2 regions of the Streptomyces sp. NPDC005485 genome follow, and region 2 is predicted to be linked to the other one. Evidence: riboswitches for the same ligand, from Rfam matches in the RefSeq annotation. Region 2 holds a riboswitch; the other holds the start of a gene.
What was found. Region 2 has a riboswitch for glycine ahead of gcvP (aminomethyl-transferring glycine dehydrogenase). Riboswitches for the same ligand answer to the same signal wherever they lie in the genome.

Region 1: linked by a shared signal. The riboswitch ahead of gcvT (glycine cleavage system aminomethyltransferase GcvT) and the one ahead of gcvP (aminomethyl-transferring glycine dehydrogenase) in region 2 are both predicted to bind glycine.

Annotation. Positions count from the first base shown of each region.
Region 1 is NZ_JBEXDZ010000010.1:42,186-52,746, forward strand. It holds gene ABZS97_RS06005 (ABC transporter permease) at 1-706, opposite strand, end outside; gene ABZS97_RS06010 (ABC transporter substrate-binding protein) at 824-2,605, opposite strand; gene ABZS97_RS06015 (ABC transporter permease) at 2,670-3,683, opposite strand; gene ABZS97_RS06020 (enhanced serine sensitivity protein SseB C-terminal domain-containing protein) at 4,044-4,841, opposite strand; gene ABZS97_RS06025 (enhanced serine sensitivity protein SseB) at 5,045-5,809, opposite strand; gene ABZS97_RS06030 (AAA family ATPase) at 5,901-6,635, opposite strand; glycine riboswitch at 6,788-6,888, shown strand; gene gcvT (glycine cleavage system aminomethyltransferase GcvT) at 7,048-8,166, shown strand; gene gcvH (glycine cleavage system protein GcvH) at 8,276-8,653, shown strand; gene glyA (serine hydroxymethyltransferase) at 8,668-9,930, shown strand; gene ABZS97_RS06050 (L-serine ammonia-lyase) at 10,112-10,561, shown strand, end outside.
Region 2 is NZ_JBEXDZ010000209.1:2,473-13,033, reverse strand. It holds gene gcvP (aminomethyl-transferring glycine dehydrogenase) at 1-1,873, opposite strand, end outside; glycine riboswitch at 2,056-2,150, opposite strand; gene ABZS97_RS39940 (PRC-barrel domain-containing protein) at 2,264-2,638, shown strand; gene ABZS97_RS39935 (DNA polymerase IV) at 2,557-4,023, opposite strand; gene ABZS97_RS39930 (MerR family transcriptional regulator) at 4,155-4,790, opposite strand; gene ABZS97_RS39925 (bifunctional nuclease family protein) at 5,008-5,481, opposite strand; gene ABZS97_RS39920 (MerR family transcriptional regulator) at 5,567-6,322, opposite strand; gene ABZS97_RS39915 (FHA domain-containing protein) at 6,365-6,901, opposite strand; gene ABZS97_RS39910 (DUF881 domain-containing protein) at 7,401-8,237, opposite strand; gene ABZS97_RS39905 (small basic family protein) at 8,243-8,575, opposite strand; gene ABZS97_RS39900 (DUF881 domain-containing protein) at 8,572-9,474, opposite strand; gene ABZS97_RS39895 (mannose-1-phosphate guanyltransferase) at 9,565-10,561, opposite strand, start outside.

The DNA of each region.
Region 1 (10,561 bases), on a different contig from region 2:
CACGGGCGGTGCGGATGTAGTCCTCGCCCATGATCTCCAGCATGGTGGCGCGGGTGATCCGCGCGTACATCGCCGCGTAGAGGAAGGCGAGGGTGACCCAGGGCAGGATCATGCCGCCGAGATACCCGCCGATGCCGTCACTGAGCGGGACGTACTGGCCGTCGAACCACTTGAGTCCGAAGATGAAGACCGCCGAGGCCAGCAGACCGGTGAAGTAGATGGGGAGCGAGACGCCCGAGAGCGCGACGAACATCGCACCGCGGTCCCACAGGGTGCCCCGCTTGAGCGCGGAGAGCACACCGGCCGCGACACCGAAGAGCAGCCACAGCACGGCGGCACCGAGCGCCAGCCCCAGGGTCACCGGGAAGCGGTCCGTGATCTGCGGCCAGACGGCCTGCTCGGTACGGAAGGAGTAGCCGAAGCAAGGCGCCGAGCACTGCGTGACGTCGCCGCCACCCGAGTACGTACGTCCGACGAAGAGTCCCTTGAAGAACTCCCAGACCTGGACGAAGATCGGGTCGTCCAGCTGGAGCTTCTGCCGTACGCCCTCGATCGCCGCGGGGTCGGCCTGCTTGCCGACGAACATCGTCGCCGGGTCGACGCCCGCCCACTTGGGGACGAGGAAGAAGATGCCGAAGACCACCAGAATGATGACCACCAGCAACACTACTGCGGCGAAGAGTCGCCTGATGAGGTAAGCGAGCACTGCTCTCGGCCCGACGGCGGGACCGTGGGCCACCGGAGGTCTTCCGGTGGCCCACGGTTCACACCGCTCCGGCCTTCACCTGCCTTTCGTGCCTTATGGCGGGTGCGCCGGTCGGAATTACTTCACGCCCAGGCTGATGAAGTCGTACTGACCGCTGTAGTTGTCGGTCGTGTAGACGTTGGTCAGCCGGTTCGAGCGCCAGTTGATGAACTTCTCGAAGACGAAGGGCAGGTAGTAACCGCCCTCCATGACCTTGTGGTTGATCTCCGTGGACAGCTGGACCTTCTTGGCGGCGTCCAGTTCCTTCGCGTAGCTGTCGAACAGACCGTCGATGGTCTTGTCCTTGATCATCGCGAAGTTGTTGTTACCGCTGTCCAGGATGTACTTGCTGTCCCACAGCGGGAGACCGTAGCCCTGGATGGTGGGGAAGTCCGGACCCCAGCCCATGATGATGATGCCGTAGCCCTTCTTCTTCACGTTCGAAGGGCTGCCGATGATGCCGGCGGTCTGCGCACCGTCGTACTGGTCGATGTCGACGGTGATGCCGACCTTCTTCAGCGACGCCTGGAGCGACTCGGCCGTGGCGACCTCGACCGGCTTGTTGTTGCGGACCGCGATCGTGGTCTTGAAGCCGGACGGCTTGCCGCAGGCCTTCAGCTCTTCCTTGGCCTTGGCGACGTTCGCGGCACCGTCGTTCTGGGTGGCACCGTACGGGTCGTACTTCTGGCCCTCGGCGCCCGGGACGGACGGCGGGAGCATGTTGGTGCCGATGTCACCACCGGCGACCGGGCCACCGCGAGCGGTCTGCAGCGACTTGTGGTCGGCACCGTAGATGACGGCCTTGCGGCAGTGCTCGTTGTCGAACGGGGCGACCGTCTGCGGGAAGACCGCGTAACGGACGTAGCCGGAGACCGGGTTGTCCAGGTTGCCCTTGTGCTGCTTCAGGGCGGTGGTGCGGCCCTGCGGGGAGAGGCCGGTCTGCGTCATGTCCAGGTCGTAGTCGCCCTTGATCAGGCGCGAGTCCAGGTCATTGGCGTTGGTGAAGAAGTTGACCGTGACCTTGTCCGGGAGCGCCTTGCGCACCGGGTCCGAGGCCTGCTTCCACTCGGTGTTGCGGACGAGCGTCAGCGACTTGTTCGGCGTGTACGACTCGAACTTGTACGGGCCGGAGGAGAACGGGTGCAGGCCGTACTTGGACTTGGTGTCCTTGTCCTGGCGCACCGGCGACGACGAGGTCATCGCGAGGATTTCCTCGAAGTCCGAGTTGGCCGCGGGCAGCTTGAAGACGATGGTCTTGTCGTCGGGCGTCTCGATCGCCTTCAGACCCAGCTTGTCCTTGGACTTGTCCTTGTAGGGACCCTTGTACTCGCCCTTGGGGTCGAGGATGTCCTTCGCGTAGACCGGTCCGCCGGACAGCACGTCCTGCGCCCACTGACGCTCGATGCCGTACTTGATGTCCTTGGAGGTGATCGGCTTGCCGTCCTCCCACGTCACACCGTCACGCAGGGTGTACGTGTAGGTCTTGCCGTCGTCGGAGACCTTGGCGGTGCTGGTGGCGAGGTCCGGCGTGACCTTGGTGCCGCCGGCGCCCGGGGCCGTGGCGCCGGTGACGAGCTGACGGCTGTAGTAGCGCATGAAGTTCCAGGCGAACCCGTAGTAGCCGCGCGTGGTGTCCCACGAGTCGGCGTCCTGGGCGCTGGCGAACTTCAGCGTGCCGCCCGTCTTGGTGGAGGCATTGGCGACCTTGTTGTTACCGGCGTTGAAGCCGGCCGCGCCGCCCTTCTTGCCGTCACTGTTGTCGTCGCCGCCGCCGCACGCAGCCGTGCTGAGCAGTGCTGCGACCACGGCAGCTGCGGCCACGGCCTGCTTGCGCCGCCCTGTGGTGCGTTGGGTAGTCACGATCTCGGATCCTCCGTGTGTGTAGCGGCCCGTGGATAGGTCACGGGCCCGGGGGTACGGCAGTTCAGCGAGAACCCTTCGGGTCGAGCGCGTCACGCACGCCGTCGCCGAAGAGGTTGAAGGAGAGGACGGTGATGAAGATCGCTACACCGGGGATCACCATGTACATGGGGTCCGAGTCGTAGTAGTCGATCGCCGCGGAGAGCATCTGTCCCCAGGACGCCGTGGGCGGCTTGACTCCCACGCCGAGGAAGCTGAGCGCCGCCTCGGTGAGGATGTTGGTCGGGATCATCATCGTCGTGTACACGATGATGGGCGCGATCAGGTTGGGCAGGAGCTCCTTGAACAGGATGTACATCCGCCCGGCCCCGAGGCTGCGGGCAGCCTCGACGTATTCGCGCTCCCGCATCGACAGCGTCTGGCCGCGCACCACACGGCCGACATAGGGCCAGCCGAAGAATCCGATCACCAGGATCATCACGAACAGGCGCACGCCCGTGCCGGTCAGGCCCAGCATCTCGTTCGGCATGACCGAGACCAGCGCGATGATGAACAGCAGTTGAGGGAAGGCCAGCAGGCCGTCCATGACCCGGCTGATGACCGAGTCGATCCAGCCGCCGAAGAAGCCGGCGAGGATGCCCAGGACGGTTCCGAGGGCGATCGCGACCAGGGCGGACAGGAAGCCGACCAGGAGCGAGATGCGGGAACCGTAGATGATGCGGGCGAAGATGTCGCGGCCGCTGACCGGTTCGACACCGAGGAGGTGGTCCCCGCTGATGCCGCCCAGGGACCCCGTGGGGGTCGAGAAGAGCGGGTCGATGAGGTCCTCGTGGTGCGTCTCGGGGTCCTGCCCGACCAGGTTCGTGATCACGGGCGCGAGGATCGCGATCAGGATGAGCACGAGCACGACGACACCGCCCGTGAGGGCGAGCTTGTCCCGCTTGAGGCGCTCCCAGGCGATCCGCCCGAGGGAGCGTCCTTGTACCGCCGCCTTGGTCTCGGCAGCGCTCGCGGCCGCCGCTTCCTCGGCCGCGCTCGGGGCCGCGTCCGTGGTCGGCTCGTGCAATGGTGCCGTCATCGTGGCAGGGACCCCTCTCAACCGGCGGTGGCCGGCCCACACTTGCCGCTGTAGCGGCGTGATCAGTCCGTCGTACACAGGGACGAAGCCCCTGGAGCGGGAGTCTTCAACGCCTCGGCGATCTGTTGGAAGACGTGAAGGTGAATGGATGCCTAAACGTGATGCTGTCTGCGGGGTTCCGTTATCCGGACGGCGGGTAACGCGGGTCGGACGGCGGATATTTGGCCCCTTAAGGCGCAGCGAGGTACTTAATCGGCGCGCCTATGCCATTACGGACATCTCACTCGAAGACTTCGAGGCCGCAGGTCAACTCACTGCCGGCACTCGCAGGAAAGGGTGCGCCGGGTGACCCTGCGGGGCTCAGTAGGCCCGCGGGTACCCGTATCCGCCGGCTGCCGGCGCCTGGGCCTGCGCCGGAGCGGCGTGTGCCTCGCGGTCGTAGAAGGGCCTGGCGTTGGCTCTCAGCCACATCGCCACCGGGTCGGACTCGTCGGACATCGCGACGGTCGAGACCGGCAGCCCGTCCGGCACCGCGGAGATGGACTGCTGCATCATCGCCCGCACCGAGTCGACGGCGGGCGGCGAGGTGTCGTACACATCGAGGCCGATGGCCAGGTACGGCGCCCCGTGCGCGGGCTGCACCCAGGCGCGGCGCAGCGAGCGCACCGCGGAGGTGCGGTGCGCGTTCTGCGTGAGCAGGGCGTAGAACTGCGGGATCTCGATGCCCGGCTCGGAGAGCTGGAGCGGACCGGCGGGCTGGCGCTCCAGGCCCGCGGCGATCCGGCGCAGATCCAGCCACGGGATGCCGACGCCGCCGCCGGGAGCGTGCGGATTGAGCCAGAGGCCGAACTGGTCGGGGTAGAGGGTGCGGGCGACGTCGAGTCCGTCCACGACCTCGTACGACCTGTTCCAGCCGCTGGCGGAGAGTTCCTGGGCGGAGGTGACGCACGGCGCGTACCCGTACCCGCCGACCTCCATGTTCCCGTACTGCGCGTCCGGGGATCCGGCCTGGCCGTGCCAGAGCAGCATCCAGACCTGGCCGGACGACGGGGTCGCGAGCGCGCGAAGGAGCGCCTCGTAGGCGTCGTAACGCCCGGGCGTCACCTGGCGCAGCATGTGCTCGACCTGCCCGGCCGCAGCCGTGCCCGACGCGCTCACCTTCAACCGCCCCTTCGCTCCACCATCACGACATCACAGCCGATATCGCAACCGGCGTCATCACCGGCATCACGACGAACTCGTCAACATTTCGACCGAGCCATGAAACCAGCTTAAGCGGCGATCCTGACAGCGACTTGACGCACACCGCGGGAGGTGTCCGCGCCGTTTTCCCCGCGGCCGGTGCCCCTCCCGGTGGGCGGTCAGTACCCGTGCTGGTAGAAGGGCCGCACCCGCTCGCGCATCCAGTCGCCGACCGGGTCCTGCGCCACGTCCATGAACACCATGTTCACCGGGCGGCCCACCGGCACCCGGCCCAGCGCGCGGCCCAGCGCGTCCAGCAGGAGCGTGCGGTCGGCCTCCCAGGCGGACAGTTCGACGCCGATGAACATCACCGGGTCGGAGGTCTCGATGGCGGCCAGGCAGCGGCGGGCGCTCAGCACCAGGCCGGTCGCCGCGAACTCCGCCGAGGCCGCGGCCAGGAAGTCCACCGGGTCCTCCTGCCAGTCCGGCTCGAACAGCCGCACCCGGGCGCCGCTCGCGGTGCCGTCCAGCGGGGTCCGGCCGGCTCGGCACAGTTCGGCGACCGCGAGGGGCGGCAGCGGGATGCCCACCAGGCCGTCCGGGTTCACGGCGATGCCGACCTGCGGGGGCAGCCCGCGGGCGAACTCGACGGCGGGCGCGATCGTGTACGACATGTGGCCGCCGACGACCTGGCGGAACTGTTCCTCGGAGCTGAAGACGGGCACGTACGCCTGCCCTTCGATCTCCAGCGTCGGCAGGTCGAGCGGGCCCTGGTGCGGGCCGCCGCCGTTGGGCAGCGGGATCCAGAGGAAGCTGCGGCCGAGGACCTCGACGATGCGGCCGCCTGCGGAGGGCACCCCGAGGGCCGCGGCGAGCACCTCCTCCAACTCGTTTCCGGGCCAACCGCCGTGCGGATGGGGGTGCGCCTGTGCCGGGATGTCCATCTGCCTACCGCCTGCTCCGAACCACTGTTCCGGCTGGAAAGGTTAATGGGTTCACACGAAGCCCTCCGCTGCGAAACCTCCGCCCGACCGCTCAGCCGCCGAAGTCGATCCGCCGCAGCACGTCCGCCGCGTCCTGGTCGATGAGCACCGCCGAGCCGCAGCCCTCCGGGAGGTCGCCGTTCTCGACCGAGCGCAACAGCCGGGCGGCGGCGCCACGATGACGGGCGAACGCGTACCGCGAGACACCTCGGCCGCGCTCGCGCTGGCCCTCCAGGGCGGTGTCCGGGGTGACGTCGAGCAGCAGGAGGTGCAGGGTGCCGCCGCGGCGTCGGGCCTCGCGGGCGAGCCAGCGGCGCACCCAGGCCTGCGTGCCGCAGTCGTGCACCACGGCTGCGGTGCCGGAGCGCAGCACACGGCGCAGGCCCGCGTAGTGCGCGAGGCGGACGAGGGGGCGGTAGACCGCGTACGGCAGCCGGCGGGCGATCCGCTCGTCCCAGCGGTCGCGGGTGTCCTGCGAGTCGACGCGGGCGCCCGTGACGGCACGCCGCATCAGGGTCGACTTCCCGCTGCCGGGGAGCCCGGTGACGACGACGAGGTCGGCCGCGCCGAAGCTCAGGCCGTGCGGGCTGCGTCCGGCGCGCTCGCGCAGATCACGGACGACGGCTCCCGGCCGCGCACCGCACGCCTCCCGGGCCGGAGCGCCGGGCTGATCGGGCAACGCGACACCCGAGGTCGTCGCGTACGACGTCGTCCGATACGCCGAGGTCCGGTACGCCGAGGTCCTGTTCACCGTGATCGTCCTCCCCTTGGGTCTGGAGATCCCCATCCCCGTCGAGTGTAAAGAGAAGGTAATGCGCGGTGCCTCTGTTTTCCGTCCTCTTCCTGCAACAGCCCTGCTACAGGCGGCTGTGCGGGGTACCGCTGCCGTGCCGGCCGACCGCGTGCAATGATGTGCGCGCCAACTGCATACCGGCCGCTTGAATCCGCGCGGGAGAGTTCCGGGTACGTACGTCTGCCCGGACGCCGAAGGAGCAAGTCCCTCCCTTGAATCTCTCAGGCCCCGTTACCGCGCGGGCGAGGCACATCTGAAAAGCGGGCCGCTCTCCGGCGGCCCCACCCAAGGTGCAAGTCATGTCCACCGTTTCGCGGGGTCGTGATGAACCTCTCAGGTTCCGATGACAGATGGGGAGGAACGCCTCGCCGTCTTGCCTTGCCGTCATGCCTTGGGAGCCCCACCGATGAGCAGTAACGCACCCCGTCTGACCGCGCTCGATGCCCTGCATCGCTCGCTCGGCGCGACGATGACCGACTTCGCGGGCTGGGACATGCCCCTGCGGTACGGCTCCGAGCGCGACGAGCACCTCGCCGTCCGCACGAAGGCGGGCCTCTTCGACCTCTCCCACATGGGCGAGATCACCGTCACCGGCCCCGAGGCCGCAGCGCTTCTCAACCACGCGCTGGTCGGCAACATCGCCTCGGTCGGCGTCGGCCGCGCCCGCTACACGATGATCTGCCGGGCGGACGGCGGCATCCTGGACGACCTGATCGTGTACCGGCTCCAGGAGCACGAGTACATGGTGGTCGCCAACGCCTCCAACGCGCAGGTCGTGCTGGACGCCCTGGTGGAACGTGCCGCCGGCTTCGACGCCGAGGTCCGCGACGACCGTGACGCGTACGCCCTGATCGCCGTGCAGGGCCCCGAGTCCCCCGGCGTCCTGAAGTCCCTCACCGACGCCGACCTCGACGGCCTCAAGTACTACGCCGGTCTGCCGGGCACGGTCGCCGGCGTCCCCGCCCTCATCGCCCGCACCGGCTACACCGGCGAGGACGGCTTCGAGTTGTTCGTGAAGCCCGAGCACGCCGTCGAGCTGTGGCAGGCACTGACCAAGGCCGGCGAGGGTGTCGGCCTCGTCCCCTGCGGCCTGTCCTGCCGCGACACGCTGCGCCTTGAGGCCGGCATGCCGCTGTACGGGCACGAGCTGACGACGGAGCTGACGCCGTTCGACGCCGGGCTCGGGCGGGTCGTGAAGTTCGAGAAGGAGGGCGACTTCGTGGGGCGTACGGCTCTGGAGGCCGCCGCCGAGCGCGCCGCCTCCGAGCCCCCGCGCGTTCTGGTCGGTCTGATCGCCGAGGGCCGCCGGGTCCCGCGCGCCGGGTACCAGGTCGTCGCCGACGGCCAGGTCATCGGCGAGGTCACCTCCGGCGCGCCCTCCCCCACCCTGGGCAAGCCGATCGCGATGGCGTACGTCGACGCCGCGCACGCCGCGCCGGGCACCGCCGGTGTCGGGGTCGACATCCGGGGCAGTCACGAGCCGTACGAGGTCGTGGCGCTGCCCTTCTACAAGCGCCGGAAGTAGACACTGGCCGCGGGCCCGGACCGACCCCGCGCCCCGCTTCCCGGCTCACCAGCAGCCCCTGCAGTCCCCCATTCACCAGCACTCCCCTGCGTACAGGAGAATTCAGGCCATGAACAACCCCCAGCAGCTTCGTTACAGCAAGGAGCACGAGTGGCTGTCGGTCGCCGAGGGCGGCGTCGCGACAGTCGGCATCACCGAGTTCGCGGCCAACGCGCTCGGCGATGTCGTCTACGCCCAGCTTCCGGAGGTCGGTTCCACGGTGACCGCGGGTGAGTCCTGCGGTGAGCTGGAGTCGACCAAGTCGGTGAGCGACCTGTACTCCCCGGTCAACGGCGAGATCACCGAGATCAACGAAGACGTGGTCAACGACCCGTCGCTGGTGAACTCCGCGCCCTTCGAGGGCGGCTGGCTGTTCAAGGTACGCGTCACGGACGAGCCGGACGACCTGCTCTCCGCCGACGAGTACACCGCCTTCTCCGCCGGCTGAGGATCGTAGAACCCATGTCGCTTCTGAACACACCCCTGCACGAGCTGGACCCGGACGTCGCCGCCGCCGTCGACGCCGAACTGGACCGGCAGCAGTCCACCCTCGAAATGATCGCCTCCGAGAACTTCGCTCCGGTCGCCGTCATGGAGGCCCAGGGCTCGGTCCTCACCAACAAGTACGCCGAGGGCTACCCGGGCCGTCGCTACTACGGCGGCTGCGAGCACGTCGACGTGGTCGAGCAGATCGCCATCGACCGCGTCAAGGCGCTCTTCGGCGCCGAGCACGCCAATGTGCAGCCCCACTCGGGCGCCCAGGCCAACGCCGCCGCGATGTTCGCGTTGCTCAAGCCCGGCGACACGATCATGGGCCTGAACCTCGCGCACGGCGGGCACCTGACGCACGGCATGAAGATCAACTTCTCCGGCAAGCTGTACAACGTGGTCGCCTACCACGTCGACGACGCCACCGGCCAGGTCGACATGGCCGAGGTCGAGAAGCTCGCCAAGGAGTCCAGGCCCAAGCTGATCGTGGCCGGCTGGTCCGCCTATCCGCGCCAGTTGGACTTCGCCGCGTTCCGCCGGATCGCGGACGAGGTCGGCGCCTACCTCATGGTCGACATGGCGCACTTCGCCGGTCTGGTCGCGGCGGGGCTGCACCCCAACCCCGTCCCGCACGCCCACGTCGTCACCACGACCACCCACAAGACGCTGGGCGGCCCGCGCGGTGGCGTGATCCTCTCCACCGCCGAGCTGGCGAAGAAGATCAACTCAGCGGTCTTCCCGGGTCAGCAGGGCGGTCCGCTGGAGCATGTGATCGCGGCCAAGGCGGTCTCCTTCAAGGTCGCCGCCTCGGACGAGTTCAAGGAGCGCCAGCAGCGCACCCTGGACGGCGCGCGCATCCTGGCCGAGCGTCTGGTCCAGGACGACGTGAAGGCCGTGGGCGTGGACGTCCTGTCCGGTGGCACCGACGTGCACCTGGTCCTGGTCGACCTGCGCAACAGCGAGCTCGACGGGCAGCAGGCCGAGGACCGTCTCCACGAGGTCGGCATCACGGTCAACCGGAACGCGATCCCGAACGACCCGCGTCCGCCGATGGTCACCTCGGGCCTGCGCATCGGCACGCCCGCCCTCGCCACCCGCGGCTTCACCGCCGAGGACTTCACCGAGGTCGCGGACATCATCGCCGAGGCGCTGAAGCCCGCCCACGACGCCGGGTCCCTGAAGGCCCGGGTGTCCGCTCTGGCCGACAAGCACCCGCTGTACCCCGGCCTGAAGTAGTTTCGTTCGCTTTCCGTCGTACGAGGTTTTTCTCGTTTTTCTCTCGTACCGGTATCTTTCGTACGAACGTCCGGGGCACCGCGCACACTGGAAGGTGAGCGCGGTGCCCCGCCGTATGCACTGCCCTCTGCGTCACCCCTGGCGGACAACGGCGTCCGCCGACCACACCTAGGAGTCCCCCGTGGCCATCTCGGTCTTCGACCTGTTCTCGATCGGCATCGGCCCGTCCAGCTCCCACACGGTCGGCCCGATGCGCGCGGCCCGCATGTTCGCGCGCCGCCTGCGCAACGAGGACCTTCTCGACCGGGCCACCTCGATACGCGCCGAGCTGTACGGCTCGCTGGGCGCCACCGGACACGGGCACGGCACCCCCAAGGCGGTACTGCTCGGCCTGGAGGGCGCCTCCCCGCGCACCGTGGACGTGGAGGGCGCGGACATCCGCGTGGAGGAGATCCGCACCGGCGGACGCCTGAACCTCCTCGGCACGCACGAGATCGCCTTCTCCTACGACGACGACCTGGTCCTGCACCGCCGCAAGGCGCTGCCGTACCACGCCAACGGGATGACGCTCTTCGCGTACGACACCGCCGGCGCCCTCGTGCTGGAGAAGACGTACTACTCGGTCGGCGGC
Region 2 (10,561 bases):
TCTTCACGACGACGACCTTCATGCCGGCCATCACGGCGCTCGCGGCGTTGGTGCCGTGCGCGGAGGACGGGATGAGGCAGACGGTGCGCTGCTCGTCACCGTTGGCGCGGTGATAGCCGCGCACGGCGAGCAGCCCGGCCAGCTCGCCCTGCGAGCCCGCGTTCGGCTGGAGCGAGACCTTGTCGTAGCCCGTGACCTCGGCGAGCTGATCCTCCAGCTCGTGGATGAGCGTGAGGTAGCCCTGCGCCTGCTCGGCCGGCGCGAAGGGGTGCAGCTGGCCGAACTCGGGCCAGGTGACCGGCTCCATCTCGGTGGTCGCGTTGAGCTTCATGGTGCAGGAGCCCAGCGGGATCATGCCGCGGTCCAGCGCGTAGTCGCGGTCGGACAGCTTGCGCAGGTAGCGCAGCATCGCCGTCTCGGAGCGGTACTGGTGGAACACCGGGTGAGTGAGGTACTCGTCGGTGCGCAGCCGGTCGGCCGGCAGCGTGTCCTCGGTCGCAGCGTCCAGGGCCTCGATGTCGCCCTCGACGCCGAACGCGCTCCAGACGGCGTCCAGCTGGGCCCGCGTGGTGGTCTCGTCGCAGGACATCGAGACCTGGTCGGCGTCGACGAGGTGGAGGTTCACACCGTTGTCGCGCGCGGCGGCGGCGACCTCGGCGGCGCGGCCCGGCACCCGCACGGTCAGCGTGTCGAAGTAGGAGCCGTGCACGACCTCGACGCCGCCCGCCTTCAGACCCCCGGCGAGGATCGTGGCGTAGCGGTGGGTGCGCCGGGCGATCGCCCTGAGCCCCTGCGGCCCGTGGTAGACGGCGTACATGCCGGCCATCACGGCGAGCAGCACCTGAGCCGTACAGATGTTGCTGGTGGCCTTCTCCCGGCGGATGTGCTGCTCCCGCGTCTGCAGGGCGAGCCGGTACGCCTTGTGGCCGTCGGCGTCGACGGAGACACCCACGAGCCGCCCGGGCAGGCTGCGCGCGAACTTCTCGCGCACCGCCATGTAACCGGCGTGCGGGCCGCCGAAGCCCATCGGGACACCGAAGCGCTGCGTCGTGCCGACGGCGATGTCGGCGTCCAGCTCACCGGGCGAGGTGAGCAGCGTGAGGGCGAGCAGGTCGGCCGCGACGGTGACGACCGCGCCGAGCTCGTGCGCCTGGTCGATGACCGGCTTGATGTCACGTACGGCACCGGAGGCGCCCGGGTACTGGAGCAGCACGCCGTTGATGTCGCGCTCGGCCAGCTCGGCGGGGATGCCGCCGCTCAGGTCGGCGACGACGACCTCGACACCGGTGGGCTCGGCGCGCGTCTGGATCACGGCGACGGTCTGCGGCAGGGTGTCCGCGTCGACGAGGAAGAGGCCCTTCTTGTTCTTGCCCATCCGTCGCGACAGGGCCACGGCCTCGGCGGCAGCGGTGCCCTCGTCGAGCAGCGAGGCGCCCGACGTCGGCAGTCCGGTCAGCTCGGCGACGACGGTCTGGAAGTTCAGCAGCGCCTCCAGGCGGCCCTGCGAGATCTCCGGCTGGTACGGCGTGTACGCGGTGTACCAGGCCGGATTCTCCATCACGTTGCGCAGGATCACCGGAGGCGTGAAGGTGCCGTAGTACCCGAGGCCGATCATCGAACCGAGGACCTGGTTGCGGTCGGCGAGGGAGCGCAGCTCGGCGAGGACCTCGGCCTCGGTGCGGGCACCGGGAAGGCCGAGCGCGTCGGCGTTCTGGATGACGTCCGGTACCGCGGTGGCCGTCAGCTCGTCGAGCGAGCCGTATCCCACCTGCGCGAGCATCTTGGCCCGGGCCTCGTGGTCGGGGCCGATGTGGCGCTGCTCGAAGGGGATGCCCTGTTCGAGCTCGGAGAGCGGAATGCGACTGGCGGTCATTACGGAGGCCTCCTGGTCGATACGACCTTCGAGGGGCACCACGGCACGGGTACCCCGACGGCCTCCCCCTCTGTCATCTCAACCTGAGAGCTTCACCGGACCGTCCACTGTGCTCGACGCTCCGGCTTTCACCGTCGGTGAGAGCGGGAGCCGTTGACACCCGCTCTGCTTTCCAGAGTGACCTCGTCCGTGCGGTACGTGGGCCTGAGAGATTCCGGGGAGGATTTGCTCCTTCGGCGTCTCCGATGATGTCTGGAGACTCTCCCGCACGGGGTCAGCAGCCGGTGCCAGCCTACCAGCGGGGACAACGCACGAGCCTTCGAGTGGCCACCTCGCCCAATGTGCTCTTTTGTAGTGCTTACGGATGACTTGCGACCAAGTGGAGGGCCCGTGCAGACCGACATCGATCCGCGCAACCTGATCGGCCGCAAGGCACTCGACCGCAACGGCACCAGGATCGGCACCATCGACGAGGTCTACCTCGACGACGCGACCGGCGTTCCTGAGTGGGCGGCCATACGCACCGGCCTGTTCAGCAGGGACGCCTTCGTGCCCCTGGAGCCCAGCGAGCTCGTCGAGGGCACCCTCCGGGTCCCCTTCGAGCGAGCCCTGATCAAGGACGCTCCCGACTTCGGCGTCGGCCGCCATCTCTCACCGGAGCAGGAGATCCAGCTCTACCACCACTACGGACTCGACGTGGCCTCCCCGCCCCCGTTTCCACCGGACCTCGACTTCGGCCGGCTCGCGGGCACCGAAGAGACCTGAGATCCCGCCTCCGCAGTCGCGGGCCCGGGCTCCTCGGGTCTTCGCGCCACCAACGGCAGCGGGTCCGCCGGCTCCAGATCCGGGTCGTCGGTCCGGAACGTCCGCACGCGCCCGGGCTCGGAGTACGGCGTCTCGAACCGCACCGTGACCCGCCCGAGCCCGCTGCCCTGCACCCAGCCGTGCCCGTACCCGGCATGCCGTACGTCGTGCCCCGCGGGCCAGCGCCGCTCGGCGACCGGCACCTGCTCCACCGCGGCCTCCTCCGCTGGCTCCTCCTCGGGATGCTCCTGCGCCGCCCGCTCCCCCGCTGCGGCCTGCGCCTGCGCGAAGAGGTCCTCCTGCGTGTAGTCGGCAAGCCCCGACACCCCGACGCCCAGCAACCGCACACCGCCCGTGGTGTCCACGGCCTCCAGCAGCCGCGCAGCCGCCTCCCGGACCACCGCCGTGTCGTCCGTGGGCCCGCGCAGCGTCTCCGAGCGGGTCAGCGTCGAGAAGTCGTACCGCCGCACCTTCAGGACGATCGTCCGCCCCGACAGGCCCGCGCCGCGCAGCCGCTGCACACATCGGTCGGCGAGCCGCTGCACCTCCAGGCCGACCCGGACCCGGTCGTGGATGTCCACGTCGTACGTGTCCTCGACCGAGACCGACTTCGTCTCCCGCTCGGCCACCACGGGGCGCTCGTCGTGCGCCAGCGCCATGGCGTACAGCGCGTGCCCGTGAGCCTTGCCCAGCAGCCGTACGAGCTCGTCCTCGCCCGCTTCGGCGATCTCCTCGACCGTGCCGATCCCGGCCCGCCGCAGATGGTCCCCGGTCGCCGGACCGACGCCCGGCAGGGTGCGCACCGACATCGGCCCCAGCAGCGCCCGCTCGGTGCCCGGCTCTATCACGACGAGCCCGTCGGGCTTCGCCTGTTCCGAGGCGATCTTCGCAAGCATCTTCGAGGCGGCCAGTCCCACCGATCCCGTCAGCCCCGTCACAGCCCGGATGTCCGCGCGCAGCTTCGCCCCGGTCAAACGCGCCGACCGCTCGTCCCAGGCCGTCCCCCCGGCCTCCAGGTCCACGAACGCCTCGTCCAGGCTGAGCGGCTCCACCAGCGGCGACAGCGCCCCCAGCAGCCCCATCACCTGCTCGCTGACCTCGCGATAGAGCCCGAAGCGCGGCACCAGGTACGCGGCGTTCGGCGCGAGCCTGCGTGCCTGCGCCATGGGCATCGCCGAATGCACCCCGAAAACCCGTGCCTCGTACGAGCAGGTGGCGACCACACCGCGCGGCCCGAGCCCGCCCACCACAACCGCTTTCCCGCGCAGGCTCGGCTTGGCTGCCTGCTCTGCCGAGGCGAAGAAGGCATCCATGTCGAGATGCAGGATCGTGGGCGTGGTTCTCACATCTCCGATGCTGCCCTACGCCACTGACAATGCCCCGGCACGCCGGGGCATCATCCCGCACAACCTGCTGATCCCGGACGTCAGGACACTCCGCTGATCCCGTTCCCTGCCGATGCCGGCTGTCAGACGTATCAGACCGCGCGATTGCGGCGCCGCGCCAGTTCGTCCGCCGGATTGGGCCCGACCAGCGTCTCGCCGGTGTCCACACGCTCCCCGTGCAGCTGTGAGAGTGCGCTCTCCACGTCCCGCCACACCACGCCCACGGCGATCCCGAAGATGCCCTGGCCGCCCTGGAGCAGCGCGTGGACCTCGTCCGGCGAGGTGCACTCGTAGACGGTCGCGCCGTCGCTCATCAGCGTCATCCGCTCCAGATCCCGGAAGCCGCGCTCCCTGAGGTGCTGGACGGTCGTGCGGATGTTCTGCAGCGAAACCCCGGTGTCGAGAAAGCGCTTCACGATCTTCAGGACGACGACGTCCCGGAAGCTGTACAGACGCTGCGTCCCCGACCCGTAGGCGGGCCGCACGCTGGGCTCGACGAGACCTGTTCTGGCCCAGTAGTCCAGCTGCCGATAGGTGATGCCCGCGGCAGCACACGCCGTGGGACCGCGGTACCCGATCTCCTCGGAAACGGCCCCTCCCTCGCCGGACACTGCCGTCGGCCGCTGCGGAACATGACCGGCCGCGCTGCCGTGAAGCGGGTACGGGCCGCTCTCCCCCAGACTGCGTCCGGGGGCACCCCCAGCCGTACCGTCGCCGCTGCTTCTCACGCCGACCTCCGTCCTTGACCTGCCCTCTCGACGGTAGGCAGTCACCAGGGGCGCGTCAACGATCGCCACACTCGGCACGCCGAGTGATAATCACCCTAGGAGTGGTTTCCCGTGCTCCACCGCGGGGAAAGGCTAGCCGAATGCTCTGACGACGGACGGCAGCACGCCACACTGGCCGCAGGCAATTGCCAATCCGGCCGCCTGTCGCCCGGCGGCCTCACTGGCTGTTGGTCCCGAAGTCCTCGGGCGAGATCTGGTCGAGGAACTCGCGGAACTTCTCCACTTCGTCCTCCTGCTCGTCCGGGATCGCGATGCCGGCGTCATCGAGCACTCCGTCACTGCCGTAGATCGGCGTGCCGGTGCGCAGCGCCAACGCTATGGCGTCGGACGGCCGGGCGCTCACTTCCACCCCGCTCGCGAACACCAGCTCCGCGTAGAAGACGCCCTCACGCAGATCGGTGATGCGTACTTCCGTGAGTTCCTGACCGACGGCTTCCAGCACGTCCTTGAACAGGTCGTGGGTCAGCGGTCGCGCGGGGGCCATGCCCTGCTGTGCGAAGGCGATCGCCGTCGCCTCCCCCGGCCCGATCCAGATGGGGAGGTAGCGGTCGCCTCCCACTTCACGCAGGAGCACGATCGGTTGGTTGGAGGGCATTTCGACCCGGACACCTACGACATCGAGCTCGTTCACACAGCAACCCTAGGCCGTGCCCGGGATGTTTGGGTAGTCGGGCACAGAACGGGTGGACGATCCGGCCGTCGGCCGGCACTCCGGTTCAGGGCAGCCGTACGCCGAGCGCGGTCTGCACCAGCGCGGCGTGCAGCTTCACCGCGAGGCCCGCCAGTTCCTTCGTCCGGGCCTCCGCGTGCGCCCTGGTCTGCGGATTGCGGTGGCGCCGCAGTGGGGCCACCACCTGGTCGACAAGGCCCGCCTCGCGGTCGGCCGCCGCCTTCATGACCCGCAGATGCCTCGGCTCGATCCCGAACCGCCCCAACTCGACGACGAGCGAGGCGACCGTCACCGCCTCGGCGTCGTAGGCCCCGTCCGGCAGCGGTGCGACGAGCCCGTACGACTCCCACTCCTCGAGCTGCTGCTCCTCGATCTCGGCGGCGGCGAGCAGCTCGGCCCGCCCCACCCGCGCGACGGTGGGCGTCTCGGCCTCACCGAAGAGGTCGACAGCGGGCTCCGCGTCGCCGGAGTCGCGCTGGCGCCCCAGGGACGGCAGGCGCACCTGCTCACCGCGTTCCAGGGCGTCGAGATGCTCGCGGATCACCTTCAGCGGCAGATAGTGATCCCGCTGCATCCTCAGGACGTGGCCCAGCCGCTCGACGTCGGCGGCACTGAACTTGCGATACCCCGAAGGGGTTCGCTGCGGCTCGATGAGCCCCTCCGACTCCAGGAAGCGGATCTTGGAGATGGTGACTTCGGGGAACTCGTCGCGCAGCGCATTGAGCACCGTGCCGATGCTCATCAGCCCACTGTCCGCGGCGGCGGTGCCGCTACCCGCACCGCCGCTCGGTGTTTGAAGCATGGACCTTCCTGGGGATCCCTCCGGACCGGGTCCGGAGGACGGTCAGATGCCCCGCTGGCTCGCGTAGAAGACCAGCCGGTACTTGCCGATCTGCACCTCGTCGCCGTTGGACAGCGCGACCGAGTCGATCCGCTCCCGGTTGACGTACGTACCGTTGAGGCTGCCTACGTCGGCCACCGTGAACGCCCCGTCCGGACCGCGACGGAACTCCACATGGCGACGCGACACCGTCACGTCGTCCAGGAAGATGTCGCTCTGCGGATGACGCCCCGCCGTGGTCAGCTCGCCGTCCAGCAGGAAGCGGCTGCCCGAGTTCGGACCGCGACGCACCACCAGCAGCGCCGAGCCGAGCGGCAGCGCGTCTACGGCCGCCTGCGCCTCCGGAGAGAGCGCCGGCGACGCCGTCTGCCCCGTCACCTCGGCGTCGTAGGCCTCAAGACCGGAGATGGAGATCGTGGACGTCGTCTCGGACGGACGCTCGGCGGCCACTCCGGGCCGCAGCGGCGCACCACAGTTGGAGCAGAACCGGCTGTTCTCCGCGTTGCGGTTCCCGCACCTCGTACACACCAGGGCCGACATGGACGGATCCTCCTGCCGCGGCTGCCCTCCAGGGGCATGGGACGCATACGGATCGGAGGCAAACCCTCCACCCGTACTTGAGGTTGACGGTTCCCCGAAACCTATGCGGCCGGACTGGGCAGGGTCAACAGACGGCGCGCCCTGACCACCGGAAATGTCACCACCCGGGCCGGATACCTGGTCCCGGAACAGCGGACGCTCACCGCTCTGGCCCTCTTCACCGGGGCGCGGTGCGCGATGACGGGCGGACGCGTTGTCATTGCCCTCTCGCGCGCTCTTGCCGAACAACTTCGCAAACAACTTCACGGGCGATTCCCCTTGACCGAAACAGACCCGCCCGTGGGGCAGGACGAACCCTGACTGCACTCACCGCCGGTCGACCCGGACATCTTCACAACGTCCGTGTCCACCAGACAGTTTCCACCACGCACCACCCATTCGGTGCGCCGACCCCCCGCAACCTCATGCCCGGGCCCGACAACCCCCATGCACCGCCGGTTCACCGGGAGGACGACCGAGCGTAGTCAGGCCGCTTCGCCGGTCGCAAGGCGTCCACGACGATCTTCGTCGAGCGGTCCACCGTGACGGTGGCCTGCTCCTTCTCCAGCGTCTGCACCACACCTCCGGGGATGTTCAGCGCCGGTTCGAGATCCTGCGGTTTGCCGATGACCTTGAAACGATAGGGCTGGGTGATCTTGTTCCCGTCGACCTTGACTGCCTTGTCGGCGTCCGTCAGATAGGTGCCGGCGACGACGCGTACGCCGTTCACCTGGATCGCCTCCGCACCGGCCGCGCGCAGCTCCTGGATCGCGTCGAGCAGCATGTCCGCTTCGACCGTTCCCTTCGTGTCGTTGATCGTCAACGTGATGCCGGGCCCCTGCGCCGCCACCGTGCCCGCCAGAATGCCGAGTTGCTTCTCCTTCTCGACCGTCTGCTTGCGAGCCTCCTCGGCCTGGTCCGAGCTGGTCTCCAGCTCGGTGCGCTGGTCCTCCAGACCCTGCTTCTCGTCCTCAAGACGCTGCGTACGGTTGTCGAGTTCATCGAGAATGCGTACGAGATCTTCCTGACGTGCTCCACGCAGGGCGCTTCCACTGTCGCTGTTGGACGCGACCTGGATGGCCAGACCGAAGCCGAGGCCGAACAGCAGCACCGCGACGATGAGTTGGGCGCGGCTCATGCGTGGCGGCCAGATCCCCTGCACGAGCCGCTGACGGCCGGTCAGCGACGGCTCCGGGGCCTTCTCGTCCCGCTCGGCCTGCGCGACCTCGGGGGCCGGGACCTCCTCGGGCAGTTCCTCGCGCAGCCGGTTCTTCGGGGTCTCGTCGTCGTTGCTCATCGGCCTCACGCCCGGAAGACGTGCCGACGGATCGCCGCGGCGTTGGAGAAGATCCGGATACCGAGGACCACCACGACACCCGTGGACAGCTGGGCGCCGACACCCAACTTGTCGCCCAGGAAGACGATCAACGCGGCCACGACCACGTTCGACAGGAACGACACCACGAAGACCTTGTCGTCGAAGATGCCGTCGAGCATGGCACGCAGGCCACCGAACACGGCGTCGAGCGCCGCCACGACGGCGATCGGAAGGTAAGGCTCGACGACCGCCGGAACCTCGGGCCGGACCAACAGTCCAGCCACGACTCCCACGACGAGGCCCAGTACGGCGATCACGATGTGCCCTTCTCTGTGCTCGGCTGTGCTGTACGTACGATCACACTCGGTGCGGCGGGCAGCCGGACGTCACTCTCCACGGAGATGCTGGTCCGGATGCCGTAGTTCTCCTGCAGCGCATGCAGATACTGTCCGTCGGCGCTGTTCTGGAACTTCGTGCTCAGCCGTTTGCCGTCCCCCACCGCGAGCACGGTGTACGGCGGCACCAGTGGCTTGTTGTCGACCAGTATGGCGTCGCCCGCGGCCCGGATCGCCGACAGTGCCGTCAGCCGCTGCCCGTTGATCGCGACGGCCTCGGCGCCCGATTCCCAGAGCCCGTTGACGACGCGCTGCATGTCGCGGTCGCGGACCCGTCCGGTGTCGGAGAACCCGGAGGTCTCACGCGGATCGCCGTCACCGCCGGTGCTGGCTTCCTTGGCGTCGTTCACGACAAGCTTTACGCCGGGGCCGTGCACCTCCGTGGCACCCGACAGGATGTCCACCACATCGGTCTGGCCCCCGCCGTCCTTCTTCAACGCCTCGCGCTGGCGCGCGCTCACGTCGTCGCGCAGGGTGTCGACACTGCTCTCGAGCTTGTCCGCCGCGTCCGTCTCCCGCTCGATGCGGTCGATGAGCTCCTCGCGCTCCTTGGCGACCACAGGGGCCGCTATCCGCGCGTTCGCCGCTCCCACGGTCACCACGAGAGCCGCCAGTACGAGACCGACGGCCAGACCGAGCTTCGCCCGTACCGTCTTGGGCATGCCCCCGGCGCCTTCGGCCTGCTTCCGGGCCGCTGCTTCGGCGTATCCGTCGTCAAGGCTGTGGTCCATGACGTTGGTGAGCAGCGACATGGAGGCATCCGGGCGCGCGGGGCGCGCGGGGGTGCTCCGAACGGGGGGCTGCTGCGGCATGCCGCACATCGTCGCACGTCGCGGGCGCTACCTCCGAATGGCCCCACCGGCGTGCCGGACAGGCCCCCTTGGGGGCACTTGTCCGGCACGCGCGCGTGCTCAGCGCCCGGCGCTGTCCACCACGGACGACCACTCGTCGAGCAGCGCTTGCGCGGATGCGTCGTCGGGTCCTTCGGCCCACAGATGGGTGACCGCCTCGGCCGGATCGGGAAGCACCATCACCCAGCGCCCGTCGGTCTCCACGACCCGCACGCCGTCGGTGGTGTCCACGAACCGCTCCCCGGCCTCCTCCACGACCCGGCGCATCACAAGTCCCTTGACCGCCCAGGGAGTCGCGAGATCGCGCTTGAGGACGTGGGCCCGCGGGATCCGCGCATCGATCTGGCTGAGCGTGAGCTGCGTCCGCGCCACCAGCCCGATGAGTCGTACGAACGCGGCCGTACCGTCGAAGACGCTGCTGAACTCCGGGATGATGAACCCGCCCCGGCCGTCGCCGCCGAAGATGGTGGAGTCGTCGCTCCCGACCCGCGTCAGGTCGTCGGGGGACGTGGTTGTCCACTCGACCTGCGTCCCGTGGTACGCCGCCACCTGCTCGGCGATCCGCGTGGTGGTCACCGGCAGCGCCACCCGCCCGCTGCGCCGCTCCGCGGCCACCAGGTCGAGCATGACGAGCAGCGCCCGGTCGTCCTCGACGATCCGGCCCTTCTCGTCCACGAGCGAGAGCCGCTCGCCCACCGGGTCGAAGCGCACCCCGAAGGCAGCCCGCGCGGACGCCACGATCTCGCCGAGCCGCACCAGCCCCGAACGGCGCGCGTCCGCCGTCTCCGTCGGCCTGGACTCGTCCAGCCCGGGATTGATGGTCAACGAGTCGACCCCGAGCTTGCCCAGCAGGCTGGGCAGCACAAGCCCGGCGCTGCCGTTCGAGGCATCCACGACGACCTTCAGTCCGGACTCCGAAATCCCGGTGCTGTCGATGTTCCTCAACAGCGATCCCGTGTACGAGTCGAAGACACTGGCCGGGAAGTGCAGATCGCCGATCTCGCCGGGGAACGCCCGCCGGTACTCCTGTCGCGCGAACACCCGGTCCAGCTTCCGC